Regions from separate parts of the Blautia sp. AM29-29 genome, predicted to be linked through region 3. Evidence: a T-box and tRNA genes for the amino acid it is inferred to sense, from the RefSeq annotation. Region 3 holds a T-box; the other regions hold tRNA genes.
The links. The T-box of region 3 lies ahead of DW769_RS05080 (valine--tRNA ligase). A T-box ahead of a tRNA ligase gene usually reads a tRNA of that ligase, here a tRNA-Val.

Region 1 (5,710 bases), on a different contig from region 3:
ATTCATTTATCTGTTTTTTCACCGTTTCTGCACTTACCAGATCCTTCAGCTGCTCCTTCCCATCTCCAGGCCTGCCTTCGGATTTCGCTCCTGTTTTCTGCTGATCCTGTTCTGCCCAGATCGCTCTCTGCTCTTCCAGATTTTCCAGCAGTTTCTCTTCTTGTTCCTTCCATCTCTTCCGATCGCTTTGCAGTACTTCAAGACGGCTCCGCACCTTCTGCAGCCGCTCATGATCCTCTTTCCGCTCAGCTTCCGCTTTTTTCTGCCGTGCGATACATTCTGCACGGCGGCTCACCTTTGCCCGCGTGGCAGCAATCTCTCCCTCACACTGTTTCTGTCTGTTTTTCCGGAAGGAAATCACCTGGGCAATCTGATCAGCCAGGGAGTTTCTGTCCTCGCTCTCCCCCGGACCCTTTCTTTGCGCAGGATTCTTTTTCTCCATAAAAGCAGTCGTTTTTTGCGCCTCCGCAATTTCTTTTTCCAACTGTTCTTCCAGTGCTCTTTTGGTTCCTTCTGCCCGGCCAAGCTGTGTCTGTTCCGCTGCAATGGTCTTTTTTATGCTTTCCAGTCTTTTCTGCCGTTCTGTCTGTCTTTTTTCCAGTTCCGCATATTCCATCTGACGTACTTTCTGTGTTTCTTCTTCCTTCCGAAGCTGCTCTGCCTTCTCGACCGCTTCCTGTTGAAATAAAACATCCGGCATCTGTGAAAGTCGCTTCTGTTCGTGTTCTTTCTGACTCTCGGGCAGTTCTCTTAACAGCCATTCCGTTAGCTGTGCACGTTTTTCCTTTACCTGTCTGCGGCAGCTGCCCGCAGCCTCGCTTTGTCCCGCAGCCGCTTCCTCCTGCATCCGAAGTTCTTCTTTCTTGTGATCCAGCGTTTCTTTATCTGGCGTATGTTCTGCTCGTCTGGCAGGCTGCGGATGATGAATAGCGCCGCAGACCGGGCATGGTTCTCCCTCTGTCAGTTTTTCTGCCAGAATTCCCGCCTGTGCATCCAGAAATAAAGATTCCATCGCCTGATATGTTTCCCGTAAAGCATCTCTCTTTTTGATTTCACGCTGGTATGCACCTTGCTTTTCTTCCAGTTCTTTGCGTCCCTGCTCCCAGCTTTCCAGCAGATTTTCCAGCGTTTCCAGCTTCTGGTGGTATTTTTCCTGCAGCAGCGCGGCTCCGTCTCTTTCGGCCAGATATTCTGCCGTTGTCGCGATATCCGCCTGTAAGTTCTCTTCTTCCTTTCGCAGTTGTGTCACCTGCGCGGCAATCTGCGTCCTTTCAGCCGTCGTTCTCTCCAGCTGTTTTTTCGTTTCTTCTAAAGTGTGGATTTTCTGTTCCAGATTTTTCTTTTCATCCAGCAGTTTTTCGCAGACCTGATCCTGCCCGGCCAGCCTTTCTGCCTCTTCGGCTGCCCTGGCCGCTGTCTCCTCTGTTTCTTTTATTTTTTTACAAAGAACGCTTTCCTCTTCTTTGTTTGCCGTTTCCTCTTTGACTGCGCCTGCAATTGTCTCGCAGTATGCTTCCATCTGCTGTATCTGCTCTGCGGCATACGCTTCTTTTTGTTCCGTCCGTGCAAGTTTCACCTCCGCATCAGAGAGACGTTCTTCCCGTGCTTTCTTCTGTTCCAGGACTTTTTTTGCACGCTCCTGCTCTGTCTGAAGCTGTTCTTTTGCTTCTGTTGCTGCCTGCAGTTCCTTTTGCAGCTGTGTCATTGCACTTTGCTCCTGCTGCACTTTTCGCAGCAGTTCCAGACACACTTTTTCTTCCCGAATCTGCTCTTCCAACTGCTTACAAATCTCCGCCTCTTTCTCTGCCTGCTCACTTCTCTTTTTCTTTTCTTCTTCCTTCGGAAGCAGAGTCTCCCATTCTTTTTCTTTCTGCTCTTTCTCTTTTTGTCTCGTCTGTCGCTCTTTTATTTTTCCCAAAAGCTGGTTTTTCTTTTCGATCTCTTCATTTAGCGTACTCTGCTCGTCTTGCAGCGCCTTTAATTTCTCATCGTCCCATTCGATGCAGCGTGCAAGCAGTTCCATACCGCGCATAACCTGGCCGTCGAATTTATTTTTCTTCAGCCGGTCAAACTCTTTTTTCCATTCTGCCTCTTCCGGGCAGACAACATTGTCCAGATACTGGCTGATGCTGCGTTTCTTTTCATCGTATATTTTCCAGCGCTCCTTTGCTGCTTCCCGCAGGCGCTTCTGCAGCTCCTGATAAATCTCTGTGTGAAACATTTTCCGGAAAATTTCACTCCGATCCGCTGTTCCTGTCAGCAGAAGCTTCTGGAAATCTCCCTGCGCAATCATCGCAATCTGTCGGAACTGACGCTGATCCAGCCCGAGAAGTTCTGTCACTTTCTTTGTCACTTCCGAAGTTTTCGTAACCGGCTGCCGCTCATCCGGAAAAATCAGTTCTGCATTCGCTTTCTCCATCGTCATGCCCTGTCCGCGGTCCTTCGGGCGCAGATATTCCGGGTTTCTCTTTACCGTATAGTCCTTTCCCTGATACGTAAACGTAAGCTCTACGAAGGTACGCACCTCCGGTTTTGCATACTTACTGCGGAACATTTCGCCTTTCCGGATTTCACCGCTCGCTTCCCCGTAAAGCGCAAACGTGATGGCATCAAAAATCGTTGTTTTTCCAGCGCCGGTGTCCCCCGTAATCAGATACAGACCGCCGCCCAGCCGATCAAAATCAAGTTCCATCCGGTCCGCATACGGTCCGAATGCACTGATGACTAATTTCTTTGGTTTCATCCCTTCATCCCCCGTAACAATTCTTCCACCAGCGCTTCCTGCTGTGCGGTCATGCTCTGATTATTCTGTAATTCATAAAATTCCCGGAACAGTTCCAGTTCTGATTTTTCCTCCACTCGTTCCGCCGTGCCAATGTCTGCAGCAGACCGGGTTCTTTTGTTATCGTACTCCAGGCGCATCAGGTTCGGATAGATCGTTCGGAGTTTTGCCATTCCATCCGGCACATCTTCTTCATCCGTCAACGTCACCAGAAGGTAATCCTCGCAGTCGCTGTTCTCATAAAATCTTTTTGCCGTGACTTCCAGATACGTCCCCCGGATTTTCCTGAGATCGTGCAAGGGCTTTAATGGAATTGTTCTAAGCTCCACCGTTCCTTTTTCTTTTAATTCGATCACCGTAATCGTTTTTTCCTGTCCTGCTTCCGAAAAAGAATATTTCAGCGGCGAACCGCAATAGCGAACCGTGTCTCTTTCCACCTTCTGTGGGCTGTGGATGTGCCCCAGTGCAGCATAATCAAACTTTTCAAACAATTCTGCCGGAATCTGATCCAAGTCGCCAACCTGCAGTTCTTCTGCATCACATCGTTTTGCCCCGGTTACGAACTGGTGGGCCAGAATCACATTTCGATCCTGTTCATCAACCAGATCCTGTTCCAGTGCAATCCGAACTGCATCCGCTGTACACATTACTTCTTCCGCACGCTCCGGCAGGGCATGGCGCACCACCGCAGGCCGTAAAAACGGAAGCAGATGAATCCACACCGTGCCATACGCATCCTGCAGCGGAATTTTCTCTATCGTTCCATTGTATACCTTTGAAAAATAGATCCCGCTTTTTCCCATCAGGCTGGATCCAAATGCCAGACGCTCGGCGGAATCATGGTTTCCACTGATAATAAAAGTGGGAATCCGATTGGTGGAAAGCTCTGTCAGAAACGCGTCAAAAACCTGAACCGCTTCTGCACTTGGAATCGTACTGTCGTAAATATCTCCGGAAAGCAGTACACCATCTGGTCTCTCTCTTTTTGCAGTATGCAGAATCTGCGACAAAATGTACTTCTGATCCTCGATCATCGAAAATTCATTGACTCGCTTTCCGATGTGGAGATCGGATAAGTGGAATAATTTCATAAGCGCCTCCCTGTCATTTTCCATGGTATTGTAATCTGCAGGGCCCGCCACTGGCAGCCCCCTCCGAACGTAAAACAACAAAAGCCCCTGCTTTCGCAGGAGCTCTCTCTTTCGTAGCGAGAGGGGGATTCGAACCCTCGACACCGCGGGTATGAACCGCGTGCTCTAGCCAACTGAGCTATCTCGCCATACTATATTTTTAGAAGTATGGGGCCTACAGGGCTCGAACCTGTGACCCTCTGCTTGTAAGGCAGATGCTCTCCCAGCTGAGCTAAGACCCCATATCTGTTTTCTAGCAGTTCTTACGTCCTGCTGACAATATGTATATTAGCACGCTTTGTTCTGTTTGTCAACGATATTTTTTGAAATTTTTCAAATTTTTTCTTTTGTTTCTACAATACCAGCGATTTCATGTCCTTCCGGCATACGCTGTCTTTAACTATCCAAAGTTATTTTTTCTATGCATCTTTCCGTTTTCTCATCTCTTCCAGTTTCTGGTTCATGCTTTCCGCCACCATATGGTCATTTACATATACGATCAGATTCACCGTAACATAAACTCCAATAATCAAAACCCCCATCAGCACATACAAACGCCCATTTAATGCGGTATGAACCGAAACAATACGATCCGCATTTACAATCGTTGTCTTTGATGCACGCTTCATACATTTTCTTGTTATTTTCTCTTCCAGCTGATACAGTCTGCTTTTAATTTCATAAAACTTATTTGACGTATAAGCAAACACCTTGTTTTGCACTGCCTCGAAATATAAAATATCTTCTGTTCTTATGGAAACACATTCTTTCTTTTCTGTGTATCCCCGGATAGATTCCCCTTTGCTTCTTACATACTCTTTTATTTCTGCAAATTCTTTCGTAAAATTTACATATTCGAGTATAACGCCCTCTTTTTCCGGGTCATCGATCTCTCTTTCTGTAATATTCATAACTGTCTCTTTTCTCATTTTTTATTCATTCTATAGTCGAAGGATATATTTACTTCCCATCTTTCTCCGGAAGAGCTGTCATGCACAAAAAAATAATTCCAAATACCACAACACATCCAACCATAAGCATCACCATCTGATTTACACTTACTACAGACCCCTGGAACTTCGGGTTACAATCCAGTGTATCACGAATCGCAGTAATCATTTCTTCTGGCAGCTGATTGTTCTCCATCTCTTCGAAGATTCCACGGAGCATATGATTTTTCAACAGAGAAGTTCCGTAGGTACTTGGCAGATACGACAGTACTTTCTGCAGGCCGCTGCCGAAATTTGAAATCGGCATGTAAGCTCCGCATAAAAATCCATACCCGGCACTTACGATCGTTCCCACTGCGGATAACTGACCCTGGGTTGTCAGTGGAAAACTGACGATGCTTGACAACGTGCTTCCAAAGAGTACCAGTAAAATTTCATCGAGAAGAACCCAGAATACATCTACAGCGCTCATATACCAGCCCATTTTGTACATATAGCCAAGGCATAATACAAGCGCAAGCCCATTTACCAGCAGGGAATTGACTACAGTAGATAAAAAATACCCAAGATAAAGCTGTGCTTTGCTGATTGGCGATACATTAAAATCTTTCCTTGTTCCGTTTGCCCGGTCCTGTACCATCGTAAGATTCACGCAGAATGTCACAGTCACACAGCTGACTGCCAGAAGAGCCGCGGCAAGCTGTGCGGCCACCGTTCCATCGATCAGTTTGTCTGAGATTGTAATCATGTCCGGGATCGCGGACACAAAGGAATCTCTGTATACGTTTGCCAGAAATGTAGCATACAGCAAAATCAGAATTCCCGGAGTAATTAAAGCCGAAAAAAAC
Region 2 (5,710 bases), on a different contig from region 3:
TTAATCAGAAAAGGAGAACAACATGGCTAAAGTAGGAATTGTGATGGGCAGCGACTCTGATATGCCGGTAATGAGCAAAGCAGCCGACATGCTGGAAAAATTTGGAATTGAGTACGAGATGAAAATCATCTCCGCACACCGCGAGCCGGATGTATTTTTCGAATATGCAAAAACCGCAGAGGAGAAAGGCTTCAAGGTTATCATTGCAGGCGCAGGTATGGCAGCTCATCTGCCGGGTATGTGCGCAGCTATTTTCCCAATGCCGGTCATCGGAATTCCGATGCATACCACATCGCTTGGAGGTCGTGATTCCCTGTACTCCATCGTACAGATGCCGAGCGGCATTCCGGTAGCAACCGTTGCCATCAATGGCGGTGCCAATGCCGGAATCCTGGCAGCAAAGATTCTTGCAACTTCCGATCCGGAACTGCTTGCAAAACTGAAAGCATATACACAGGAAATGAAAGAGCAGGTTGAGGCAAAAGACGCAAAACTGCAGGAAACAGGATACCGTAACTACAGTAAATAAAAACAAAGGACAAGGGAGGTTCACCATGGATTACAAGAACGCAGGAGTAGATATTGAAGCTGGATACAAATCAGTAGAATTAATGAAAGAGCATGTAAAGAAAACCATGCGCCCGGAGGTATTAGGCGGCCTTGGCGGTTTTTCCGGCGCTTTTTCCCTGGCAAAAATCAAAGAAATGGAAGAGCCGGTGCTGCTTTCCGGTACAGACGGATGCGGAACCAAGGTGAAGCTCGCCATGATTCTTGACAAACACGACACCATCGGCATCGATGCTGTTGCCATGTGTGTGAATGATATCGCATGTGCCGGCGGAGAACCGCTGTTCTTCCTCGACTACATCGCATGCGGAAAGAACTATCCGGAGAAAATCGCTTCGATCGTAAAAGGCGTTGCAGAAGGCTGTCTGCAGTCCGATGCGGCACTGATCGGCGGCGAGACCGCAGAGCATCCGGGCCTGATGCCGGAGGATGAGTACGATCTGGCAGGCTTTGCTGTCGGTGTCTGCGACAAGAAAGATATGATTACCGGCGAAAATCTGGCAGCCGGAGACGTGCTGATCGGAATGGCTTCCACAGGCGTTCACAGCAATGGATTTTCTCTTGTCCGCAAGGTCTTTGATATGACAAAAGATTCTTTGAATACATACTATGATGAGCTCGGCGCAACGCTCGGGGAGACCCTGCTTGCACCGACCCGGATCTATGTAAAAGCACTCCGTGCGGTCAAAGATGCCGGCGTAACCGTAAAAGCGTGCAGCCACATCACCGGAGGCGGCTTCTACGAGAATATTCCGCGTATGCTGAAAGACAATACCGTAGCCGTTGTACAGAAAGACAGCTACACCGTACCGCCGATCTTCGATCTGATGGCAAAGAAGGGCAATATTGACGAGCAGATGATGTACAACACCTTCAACATGGGTATCGGAATGGTACTGGCCGTTGATCCGGAGGATGTAGATGCAGCCATGAAAGCCATCCGTTCCACCGGCGATACTCCGTATGTGATCGGACATATTGAAAACGGAGAAAAAGGAGTACAGTTATGCTAAAGCTGGCAGTTCTTGTTTCCGGAGGCGGCACGAACCTGCAGGCAATTCTGGATGCGATTGACGCGGGAACCATCACAAACGCAGAGGTTTCCGTTGTCATCAGCAACAATGCAGGTGCATACGCGCTGGAACGCGCGAAAAACAAAGGGATTGATGCCGTCTGCCTCTCCCCGAAAACGTTTGTATCAAGAGAAGCATTTAACGAGGCGCTGCTTGCAAAACTGCAGTCTTACAACGTAGATCTCGTTGTGCTGGCGGGATGCCTTGTTGTCATTCCGCAGAGTATTGTGGATGCGTACCCGAACAAAATCATCAACATTCATCCGTCCCTCATTCCGTCCTTCTGCGGAACAGGCTACTACGGACTGAAGGTACACGAGGGTGTTCTTTCCCGCGGCGTTAAAGTGACGGGAGCGACGGTTCACTTTGTGGACGGCGGAACAGATACCGGCCCGATTATTCTGCAGAAGGCGGTCGAAGTACACGAGGGTGATACACCGAAAGTGCTTCAGCAGCGCGTCATGGAGGAGGCCGAGTGGGTTATCATGCCGCGTGCGATCGATCTGATTGCAAATGGAAAAGTAACGGTAGAAGACGGACACGTAAAGATAAAGGAGTAAGAGCGATGAAAGTACTGATTGTAGGAAGCGGCGGAAGAGAGCATGCCATTGCCTGGAAAGTGGCACAGAGCCCGAAGGTGGACAAGATTTACTGCGCTCCGGGAAATGCAGGAATTGCGGAATACGCAGAGTGCGTTGCGATTGGAGCGATGGAGTTTGACAAACTCGTTGCTTTTGCAAAAGAAAAAGAAATTGATCTGACCGTGATCGGTATGGATGATCCGCTGGTCGGCGGTGTGGTTGATGCGTTTGAGGCAGAGGGGCTGCGTGTATTCGGACCAAGAAAGAATGCGGCGATTCTGGAAGGATCCAAAGCGTTCTCCAAAGACCTGATGAAAAAATATAACATTCCGACGGCAGCGTACGAGACGTTCTCCGATCCGGAGGCGGCAGAGAAGTATCTGGAAACCGCAAAATTCCCGATCGTACTGAAAGCCGACGGTCTGGCGCTTGGAAAAGGCGTTCTGATCTGCAACACCTTAGAGGAAGCAAAAGAGGGCGTTAAGACGATCATGCTCGACAAGAAATTCGGCAGTGCCGGAAATGAGATGGTCATCGAGGAATTTATGACGGGACGCGAAGTTTCCGTGCTCTCTTTTGTCGATGGAAAGACGATCAAGACGATGAGTTCTGCGCAGGATCACAAGAGAGCAGGAGACGGCGATACCGGTCTTAACACCGGCGGCATGGGAAACTTCTCTCCGAGCCCGTTCTACACAAAAGAGGTGGATGATTTCTGTAAGAAATATATTTATCAGCCGACAGTAGATGCGATGGCAGCAGAGGGAAGACCGTTTAAAGGCGTGATCTTCTTCGGACTGATGCTGACACCGGATGGACCGAAGGTGCTGGAGTACAATGCCCGCTTTGGCGATCCGGAGGCACAGGTTGTGCTTCCTCGTATGAAAACAGATATCATCGATGTATTTGAAGCCTGCATCGATGGAACGCTTGACCAGATTGATCTGCAGTTTGCAGACAATGCGTGTGTCTGCGTTGTACTGGCTTCGAACGGTTACCCGGTTTCCTACGAGAAGGGATTCCCGATCCGTGGGCTTGCGACATTCAAAGAGCATGAGGGCTACTACTGCTTCCACGCCGGAACGAAGTTCAAGGACGGCGAGATCGTGACGAACGGAGGCCGTGTACTCGGCGTGACAGCACTTGGCGATACCCTGAAAGAGGCACGTGCGAATGCATATAAGGCTGTTGAATGGGTTGACTTTGACAATAAATATTACCGCCATGATATTGGAAAAGCGATTGACGAAGCGTAACGTGAATGTGAATTTTAATTTTGAGTAAAATGGAGCCGCCAGAATCCCGGTGAAAGGGAAATCTGGCGGCTTTGTCTTTTTATTCAGAAAAGGGAATAAAGCGCCGCCGTTCCGGATACAATAGTAAGGAGATCCTTTGCTTTTTAGCAGAATCAGAACAGGAAAGGCGGTCGGAAAAGATGGGAATCGTTTGTCTGGCGGGGATTTTTGCCGTATTTCTTCTGCTTGCATGGACGCTCTGCCGGGCGGCAGGATGGGAGAAAGAACGGGAAGATCTGGAACAGGAGCAGTACCTGAAAGAGTGGCGGGAGAAAAAGTTGAAAAAAATCGAAAAAATTTGAAAATTAGTGTTGACATTTGGCGGGTGGAATGCTATACTAACGAAGTCGGTTGGTGATACAGATAAAAAGCCGACAGACAAAACACTGATGTGGGGTCTTAGCTCAGCTGGGAGAGCATCTGCCTTACAAGCAGAGGGTCATAGGTTCGAGCCCTATAGGCCCCATATTTTATGAAAAACGGTGTTGAAAATGAATATGGCGAGATAGCTCAGTTGGCTAGAGCACGCGGTTCATACCCGCGGTGTCGAGGGTTCGAATCCCCCTCTCGCTACTTATGGAACCCTTGAGAAATCAAGGGTTCTTTTGGCTTTATGGACAGTATGATGATATGGCTGTCATGTCAAAATCGTGTCTTGAAATCCACAGGGATTTGTGAGAAAATAAGACTACCTAAGAGCTTGTTTTGGGCTCTGAAAGTAAATAAAACAGTAATGGATAGAAGAAAGATAAGGAAAAAACAATGATAGAGTTTAATAAACCACCTTTTATTGGAACAGAACTGGAATACATCCGCCAGGCGGCAGAGGAAAACAACAAGCTGTGCGGCGACGGTCCTTTTACGAAGAAATGTTCTGCCTGGATGCAGGACAATTTCAACGTAAAACATGCGATGCTTACGACATCCTGCACCCATGCACTGGAAATGGCAGCTTACCTGTCTGAGATTCGGCCGGGCGACGAAGTGATCATGCCGTCCTACACGTTTGTTTCCACTGCAGATGCCTTTGTTCTGCGCGGAGCAAAAATCGTCTACGTGGATATCCGTCCGGATACGATGAACATCGACGAGACCAAGATTGAGGATGCTATCACCGAAAAAACAAAAGCGATTGTTCCGGTTCACTATGCGGGCGTTGCCTGTGAAATGGATACCATCATGGATATTGCAAAACGCCATAACCTGAAGGTTGTAGAGGATGCGGCACAGGGCGTGAGCGCGTACTACAAGGGAAAAGCCCTTGGAACGATCGGCGATTTTGGCTGCTACAGCTTCCATGAGACGAAAAACTATACGATGGGAGAGGGCGGCGCGCTGCTGTTCCAGGATGAGAATTATCTGGAAAAAGCAGAGATCCTTCGTGAAAAGGGAACGAACCGCAGCAAGTTTTTCCGCGGACAGATCGACAAATATACCTGGATCGACTACGGTTCCTCCTATCTGCCGAGCGATATGAATGCGGCTTACCTGCTTGCAGAACTCGAGGAACATGAGAAAATCGACAGAAAGCGGATGGCCATCTACAACTATTACCATGAGCAGCTCCGTCCGCTGGCTGAGGCTGGAAAGATCGAGCAGCCGGTTGTGCCGGAAGGCTGTGTACATAATGCACATATGTACTTCATCAAGGCAAGAAATCTGGAAGTGCGTACAAAACTGATCAACTATATGAAAGAGCGCGGTGTGATGTGTGTCTTCCATTACGTTCCGCTCCATACCTCCCCGGCCGGACAGAAGTTCGGTGTTTTCCACGGAGAGGACAAATACACAACAAAAGAGAGCGAGCGCCTGATGCGTCTGCCGATGTTCTACAGCCTGTCTGAACAGGATATGGCATATGTCGTAGAGTGCCTCATGGACTTTAAAGAGTGGTAACATTTCATGTATGAGAAGTTTTTAAACTACTTTACGGACTATATTTTCGTGAAGGATGAGCCGCAGAAAGCCGATGTGATTTTTGTGCCGGGAAACGGATATCCGCAGATGGCGGCGCACGCGGCAGAACTCTGGAAAGAAGGATTTGCGCCGTATGTGCTTCCGTCGGGAAGATACAGTACTGTGCTCGGACATTTCGCCGGTGTACAGGATCTTGCGGAGCAGTACGGCGGGAACTATGAAACCGAGTGGGAGTTTCTGCGGACGGTACTGCAGAAAAACGGCGTGCCGGAGAAAG
Region 3 (5,710 bases):
GAATGAAACGATAGAGGAAGCAATTCTGGGACTGCAAAAGGAGCCGACGCCGGAACTGCTGGCACATGTGCTGACGGTAATCCGCCGCAGAATGAAAGAGGGCGGACAGGCGATTCTTTCCGTGGAACCGCCATCCGGCGACGATCAGATCCGGATCGGAACGGTAAAGAGCGCAGACGGAAAAGTCTGGTGGGCCGCGTTTACGAGCTTTGATGAGGAATTAAAGGGGAGCAGCAGCGTGAAATCTACGTTTCTCGTGAGTCTGGAACAGCTGATCCACATGGCATCCGAAACAAAGGAGATCAGCGGTGTGATTTTCAATCCGTGGAACCGCACGATCATGCTGGATCATACGCTGCTTTCGATTATCATCGGAGAAGAGAATGCAGGACATTGATATCATATTTCACTTGGCCAGATTACGATGCTGCTCACAATCAACTTCGATTACGGATTGCGTGGGTGATGATGCTGAGAGAAAAAAAGAAAATAGCATAAAATAGCGGAAGGTGGATCTAAGGCACAAAGCACAGGAGGGAAAGATATGGGGTATCGAAAGGTGTATCGTACGGTAGATGAACAGACTACAAAAAAGATGGTAAAGATGCTGCAGCGTCATGGAATCATGGCTTATGGAAAAAGCGAAGGAGCCGGAGAAATTCTGCAGATTACAACTGGAATACCGTATCAGGGACGCGTTGTTTATGTGAAGGAAGAGCAGGCAGAGGAGGCAAAAAAACGGATTGCCGACTGGGAGAAAAAAGGGGAATTTCCTGAGCCGCTCCGAACACAGTCCCATACGCCAAAAGCAAGAATTGCAGCTCTGATCTGGGTTATTATTATTGTTATGGGGATTTTATTTAACATAGGGTTCAGTATGTTCCGGTGAACAAAAGGGAGGTTTTACAAAATGGAAGGTTTTCAGGTAACAGAAATCGGAGAAAAAATTTACTGTATTCTTGACGCGGGAAATTCGTCATTCTATGTGGTAGAAGGAGAAGAGAAAGCGGCTGTGATTGATACCGGCATCACAGCAGGCGCAAAGATTCTGCCGGTGATAAGGGAGTTGACAGATAAGCCTCTGCTGCTGGTTATCACGCATGCGCACCCGGATCACATGTATCATATCGATGAGTTCAACGAGGTTTACATGTGCCACGACGAAAAGAAGATGGACCCGGAGACGCTCAGCGTACTGACAGCGGGAAAATTAAAACCGTGGGAGGAGATTCATGACATCCGTACCGATTCCGTGATTCCGCTCGGCGGCACAGAGCTGGCCGTCTGTCAGACACCGGGCCATACGCCGGGCAGTGTTGTCGTGCTGGAGACGAAACAGAATTACCTGTTCACCGGAGATGCGATCGGAAGCGGCTGCGGTGTCTGGATGCAGGTGCCGGGCGGAACGAGCCTGGAAGAGTATTACGATGGTCTGGTTGGTCTGATGGCGTGGCTGGTGAAAAAGGGCGGCCGCATGAAATTCTTCGGCGGTCATCACACGCAGGTGTTTGAATCGACGGCGCATCCGGTTTACAATCCGCTCAGCCTCGGCGTTCTCGCAGATCTCATCGACCTTGTGGATCAGGTGATCCACGGCGAAAACCTAGGACGGCCAAGCAATGCGAAGCCGTTTTCGAAAGAACAGGTCCGCTACGCGTCGTACGGCCGCGCAGAAATGCAGTACTGTGCATCGCGGATTCACCGAAAATAAGCGCGTGAAATCTTAAAACTTCCATAAGAAGAAAGGTTTTTGCCCGCGGCGGCTTGACAAAATAAAAAAACGCGATTATGATAAATGCAGTTTCTATTCCAACAGAAAAAGAAAAGGTTATGAGGAAGAGGAGTACATGGCAGGCCCCAAAAGAGAGGACGGTTCACCGGCTGAAAGGCTGTCCGGGAAGGTGGTCATGGAAGGTAGCTTCTGAACCGGAGAGCTGAAAAGCACAGAAGATGTGATGATTAGGTTCTCACGCATGAGTCACGTTACAGACTCCGAAACGAGATACAAATTAAGGTGGTACCGCGGAATTTTCGCCCTTTGCATGCATGTTATGTGTATGTGAAGGGCGTTTTTGATTTAAGACAAGCCTCTGCGGGAATAAATACCACAATACACCAAACATAAAAGGAGGATCTCATGAGCAAAGAACTCGCAAAGACCTACGATCCGAAAGGACTCGAGGACAGACTGTATCAGAAATGGCTGGATAAAGGATATTTCCACGCCACTGTAAACCCGAACAAAAAACCGTTTACCATTATGATGCCGCCTCCGAACGTAACCGGACAGCTTCACATGGGCCATGCACTCGACAACACCATGCAGGATATTCTCTGCCGTTTCAAACGGATGGAGGGATATGAAGTCCTCTGGCAGCCGGGAACCGACCATGCGGCGATTGCAACCGAGGTAAAGGTTACCAATATGCTCAAAGAGCAGGGCATCGACAAAGATGAAATCGGACGCGAAAAATTCCTGGAGCATTGCTGGGAGTGGAAAAAAGAGTACGGCGGACGCATCAACAGCCAGTTAAGAAAGATCGGCTCCTCCGCAGACTGGGAGAGAGAACGCTTCACCATGGACGAGGGATGCTCCAAAGCCGTAGAAGAAGTATTCTGCCGTCTGTATGAAAAAGGATGGATCTACAAAGGAAGCCGCATCATCAACTGGTGCCCGGTATGCCAGACTTCCATCTCCGATGCAGAGGTTGAATATCAGGAGCAGGCAGGCCACTTCTGGCACATCAACTACCCGGTAGTTGGAGAAGAAGGCCGCTTCGTAGAAATCGCAACGACCCGTCCGGAGACTCTGCTCGGCGATACTGCCGTAGCTGTCAATCCGGAGGATGAAAGATATACAGATATTGTAGGAAAAATGCTGAAGCTTCCGCTGACCGACCGTGAGATCCCGGTTATCGCAGATGCTTACGTAGACAAAGAGTTCGGAACCGGATGCGTAAAAATCACACCGGCACACGACCCGAACGATTTTGAGGTAGGAAAACGCCACAACCTCGAAGAGATCAACATCTTAAACGATGACGGAACCATGAACAACAAGTGCGGCAAATACGCCGGCATGGACCGCTACGAGGCAAGAAAAGCCATGGTAGAGGATCTCGAGAAGCTTGGCCTTCTTGTAAAAGTAGTGGATCACGTTCACAACGTAGGAACCCACGACAGATGTAAGACAACCGTAGAGCCGATGATCAAACCACAGTGGTTTGTAAAAATGGCGGATATGGCTGCCGCTGCCAGCGAAGCAGAGAAGAACGGGGAAGTAAACTTCATCCCGGATCGTTTCAGCAAGATTTATCAGAACTGGCTGAACAATATCCACGACTGGTGTATTTCCCGTCAGCTCTGGTGGGGTCATCGTATCCCGGCCTATACCTGTGATGACTGTGGCGAGATCACGGTTGTAAGAGGCGGAATGCCGGAAAAATGCCCGAAATGCGGCAGCACCCATCTCACTCAGGACCCGGATACCCTGGACACCTGGTTCAGTTCTGCTCTGTGGCCGTTCTCCACGTTAGGATGGCCGGAGAAAACACCGGAATTTGATTACTTCTATCCGACGGATGTTCTCGTAACCGGATATGACATCATTTTCTTCTGGGTTATCCGTATGGTATTCTCCGCACTGGAGCAGACCAAACAGGTTCCGTTCCACCACGTACTGATTCACGGACTCGTTCGCGATTCCCAGGGACGCAAGATGAGTAAATCCCTCGGAAACGGTATCGATCCGCTCGAAGTCATTGACAAATACGGTGCAGATGCGCTCCGTCTGACTTTGATGACCGGTAATGCACCTGGAAACGATATGCGTTTCTACTGGGAGCGTGTAGAAGCCAGTCGTAACTTCGCAAACAAAGTATGGAACGCTTCCCGTTTCATCATGATGAACCTGGAAAAAGCAGAGGTTCCGTCCAAGATGCCAAAAGACAAACTGACACTGGCAGACAAATGGATTCTCTCCAAAGTCAATACCCTGGCAACGGAAGTAACGGACAACATGGACCGCTACGAGCTCGGCATCGCCGTACAGAAAGTTTACGACTTCATCTGGGAGGAATTCTGCGACTGGTACATCGAGATGGTAAAACCGCGTCTGTACAGCGAGACCGACGAGACGAAGGGCGCTGCACTGTGGACCTTAAAAACCGTTCTTGGCAATGCATTAAAGCTGCTGCATCCGTTCATGCCGTTCATCACAGAGGAAATCTACTGCACACTGAATCCGGACGAGGATTCCATCATGATCGCCGCATGGCCGAAAGAGACCGAAGACTTTGCATACGCAGAGGATGAGGCAGCTGTTGAGATGATGAAAGAGGCCGTAAGAAGCATCCGTGGTGTACGCACCAGCATGAATGTACCGCCGTCAAAGAAAGCAAGCGTATTCGTTGTAACCGAAGATGCTGCTGTACAGGAAACCTTCAAAAATGGTGCTGTATTCTTCGGAACTCTGGCAGGAGCAAGCGAAGTTCACGTACAGGCAGACAAAGCCGGCATCGCAGACGATGCGGTATCCGCAGTGATCCCGCAGGCAACGATCTACATTCCATTTGCCGAGCTGGTTGACCTGGAAAAAGAGATCGCCCGCCTTACGAAAGAGGAAGAGCGTCTGACAAAAGAGATCGCACGTTCCAACGGCATGCTTGGCAACCCGAACTTTATTAACAAAGCTCCGGAGGCAAAGGTTCAGGCAGAGAAAGAAAAACTGGCGAACTATCAGCAGATGATGGAGCAGGTTCAGACAAGATTGGAGCAGCTGAAAAAATAAATGAAAAAAGGAAAAAAACTGCATGGAAACAAGGAAACCGTAGTGAAAGTCTGCAACTGGCTCTCTTTGCCGCTGCAGGCCCTGGGATGCTGTATTCTGTATCTGGTGATTGAAGCATTTTCCCGCCATTCGCTGGCATCTGCATGGAGCTACATGGTGGAAAGCCCATGGGTCTTTTTGTACAATGCATTTTTGATCTTCACTACTTTTATGGTAGTTTATCTGTTCCGCAGACGTGTGCTGGTACGGCTGGTGATGAGCTGTTTCTGGCTGCTGCTCGGTATCATCAACGGTGTGATTCTGGCGAACCGCGTCACACCGTTTACCGGGCCGGATTTGCGGAACTTAAGCGATGGTGCCAAGGTCGTGACGAAGTATCTGTCGAAAGGTACCATGATTCTCGTTGCGGCAGCTCTTGTGGCATTATTGGCATTTTTTGTATGGGTCTGGATCAAAGGACCGAAATTTCAGGGGAAAATCCGCTGGTATCTGAATGTGCCGTTGATTGCTCTGGTAATTGTACTCTTTACGGGAGCAACGAATCTGGCGCTTGCAAAGCGTGTGCTTTCCAGCTATTTCGTCAACATCGCATTTGCCTACCAGGATTACGGCTATCCGTACTGTCTGGCAGTCACCCTGTTTGATACGGGAATTTCAGAGCCGAACGGCTATTCCGAACAGCTCGTGAAACAGATTGAGACGAGTGAAGGCGAACAAAAAGAGGATGATACGGTAAAACCGAATATTATCTTTTTGCAGCTGGAGTCCTTTTTCGATCCGGAGCTGGTTAATTTCCTCAACATTTCCGAGGATCCGATCCCGTATTACCGGCAGCTGATGAAGGATTATTCTTCCGGTTATCTCCGCGTGCCGGTGGTGGGAGCCGGAACAGCAAACACAGAGTTTGAAACTATTTCCGGC

Region 1: it encodes a tRNA-Val, which carries the amino acid that the T-box ahead of DW769_RS05080 (valine--tRNA ligase) is inferred to sense. The anticodon was not compared.
Region 2: it encodes a tRNA-Val, which carries the amino acid that the T-box ahead of DW769_RS05080 (valine--tRNA ligase) is inferred to sense. The anticodon was not compared.

Annotation. Positions count from the first base shown of each region.
Region 1 is NZ_QUJD01000020.1:59,507-65,216, reverse strand. Features, by position in the region: gene DW769_RS13780 (AAA family ATPase) at 1-2,743, opposite strand, end outside; gene DW769_RS13775 (exonuclease SbcCD subunit D) at 2,740-3,873, opposite strand; tRNA gene DW769_RS13770 (tRNA-Met) at 3,988-4,061, opposite strand; tRNA gene DW769_RS13765 (tRNA-Val) at 4,082-4,154, opposite strand; gene DW769_RS13760 (LytTR family DNA-binding domain-containing protein) at 4,332-4,823, opposite strand; gene DW769_RS13755 (ABC transporter permease) at 4,873-5,710, opposite strand, start outside.
Region 2 is NZ_QUJD01000016.1:26,185-31,894, reverse strand. Features, by position in the region: gene purE (5-(carboxyamino)imidazole ribonucleotide mutase) at 23-529, shown strand; gene purM (phosphoribosylformylglycinamidine cyclo-ligase) at 555-1,580, shown strand; gene purN (phosphoribosylglycinamide formyltransferase) at 1,574-2,200, shown strand; gene purD (phosphoribosylamine--glycine ligase) at 2,206-3,477, shown strand; gene DW769_RS16460 (hypothetical protein) at 3,657-3,818, shown strand; tRNA gene DW769_RS11965 (tRNA-Val) at 3,910-3,982, shown strand; tRNA gene DW769_RS11960 (tRNA-Met) at 4,016-4,089, shown strand; gene rffA (dTDP-4-amino-4,6-dideoxygalactose transaminase) at 4,279-5,412, shown strand; gene DW769_RS11950 (YdcF family protein) at 5,419-5,710, shown strand, end outside.
Region 3 is NZ_QUJD01000005.1:100,585-106,294, forward strand. Features, by position in the region: gene DW769_RS05065 (SseB family protein) at 1-397, shown strand, start outside; gene DW769_RS05070 (putative signal transducing protein) at 545-889, shown strand; gene DW769_RS05075 (MBL fold metallo-hydrolase) at 911-1,711, shown strand; T-box leader at 1,822-2,042, shown strand; gene DW769_RS05080 (valine--tRNA ligase) at 2,138-4,789, shown strand; gene DW769_RS05085 (LTA synthase family protein) at 4,790-5,710, shown strand, end outside.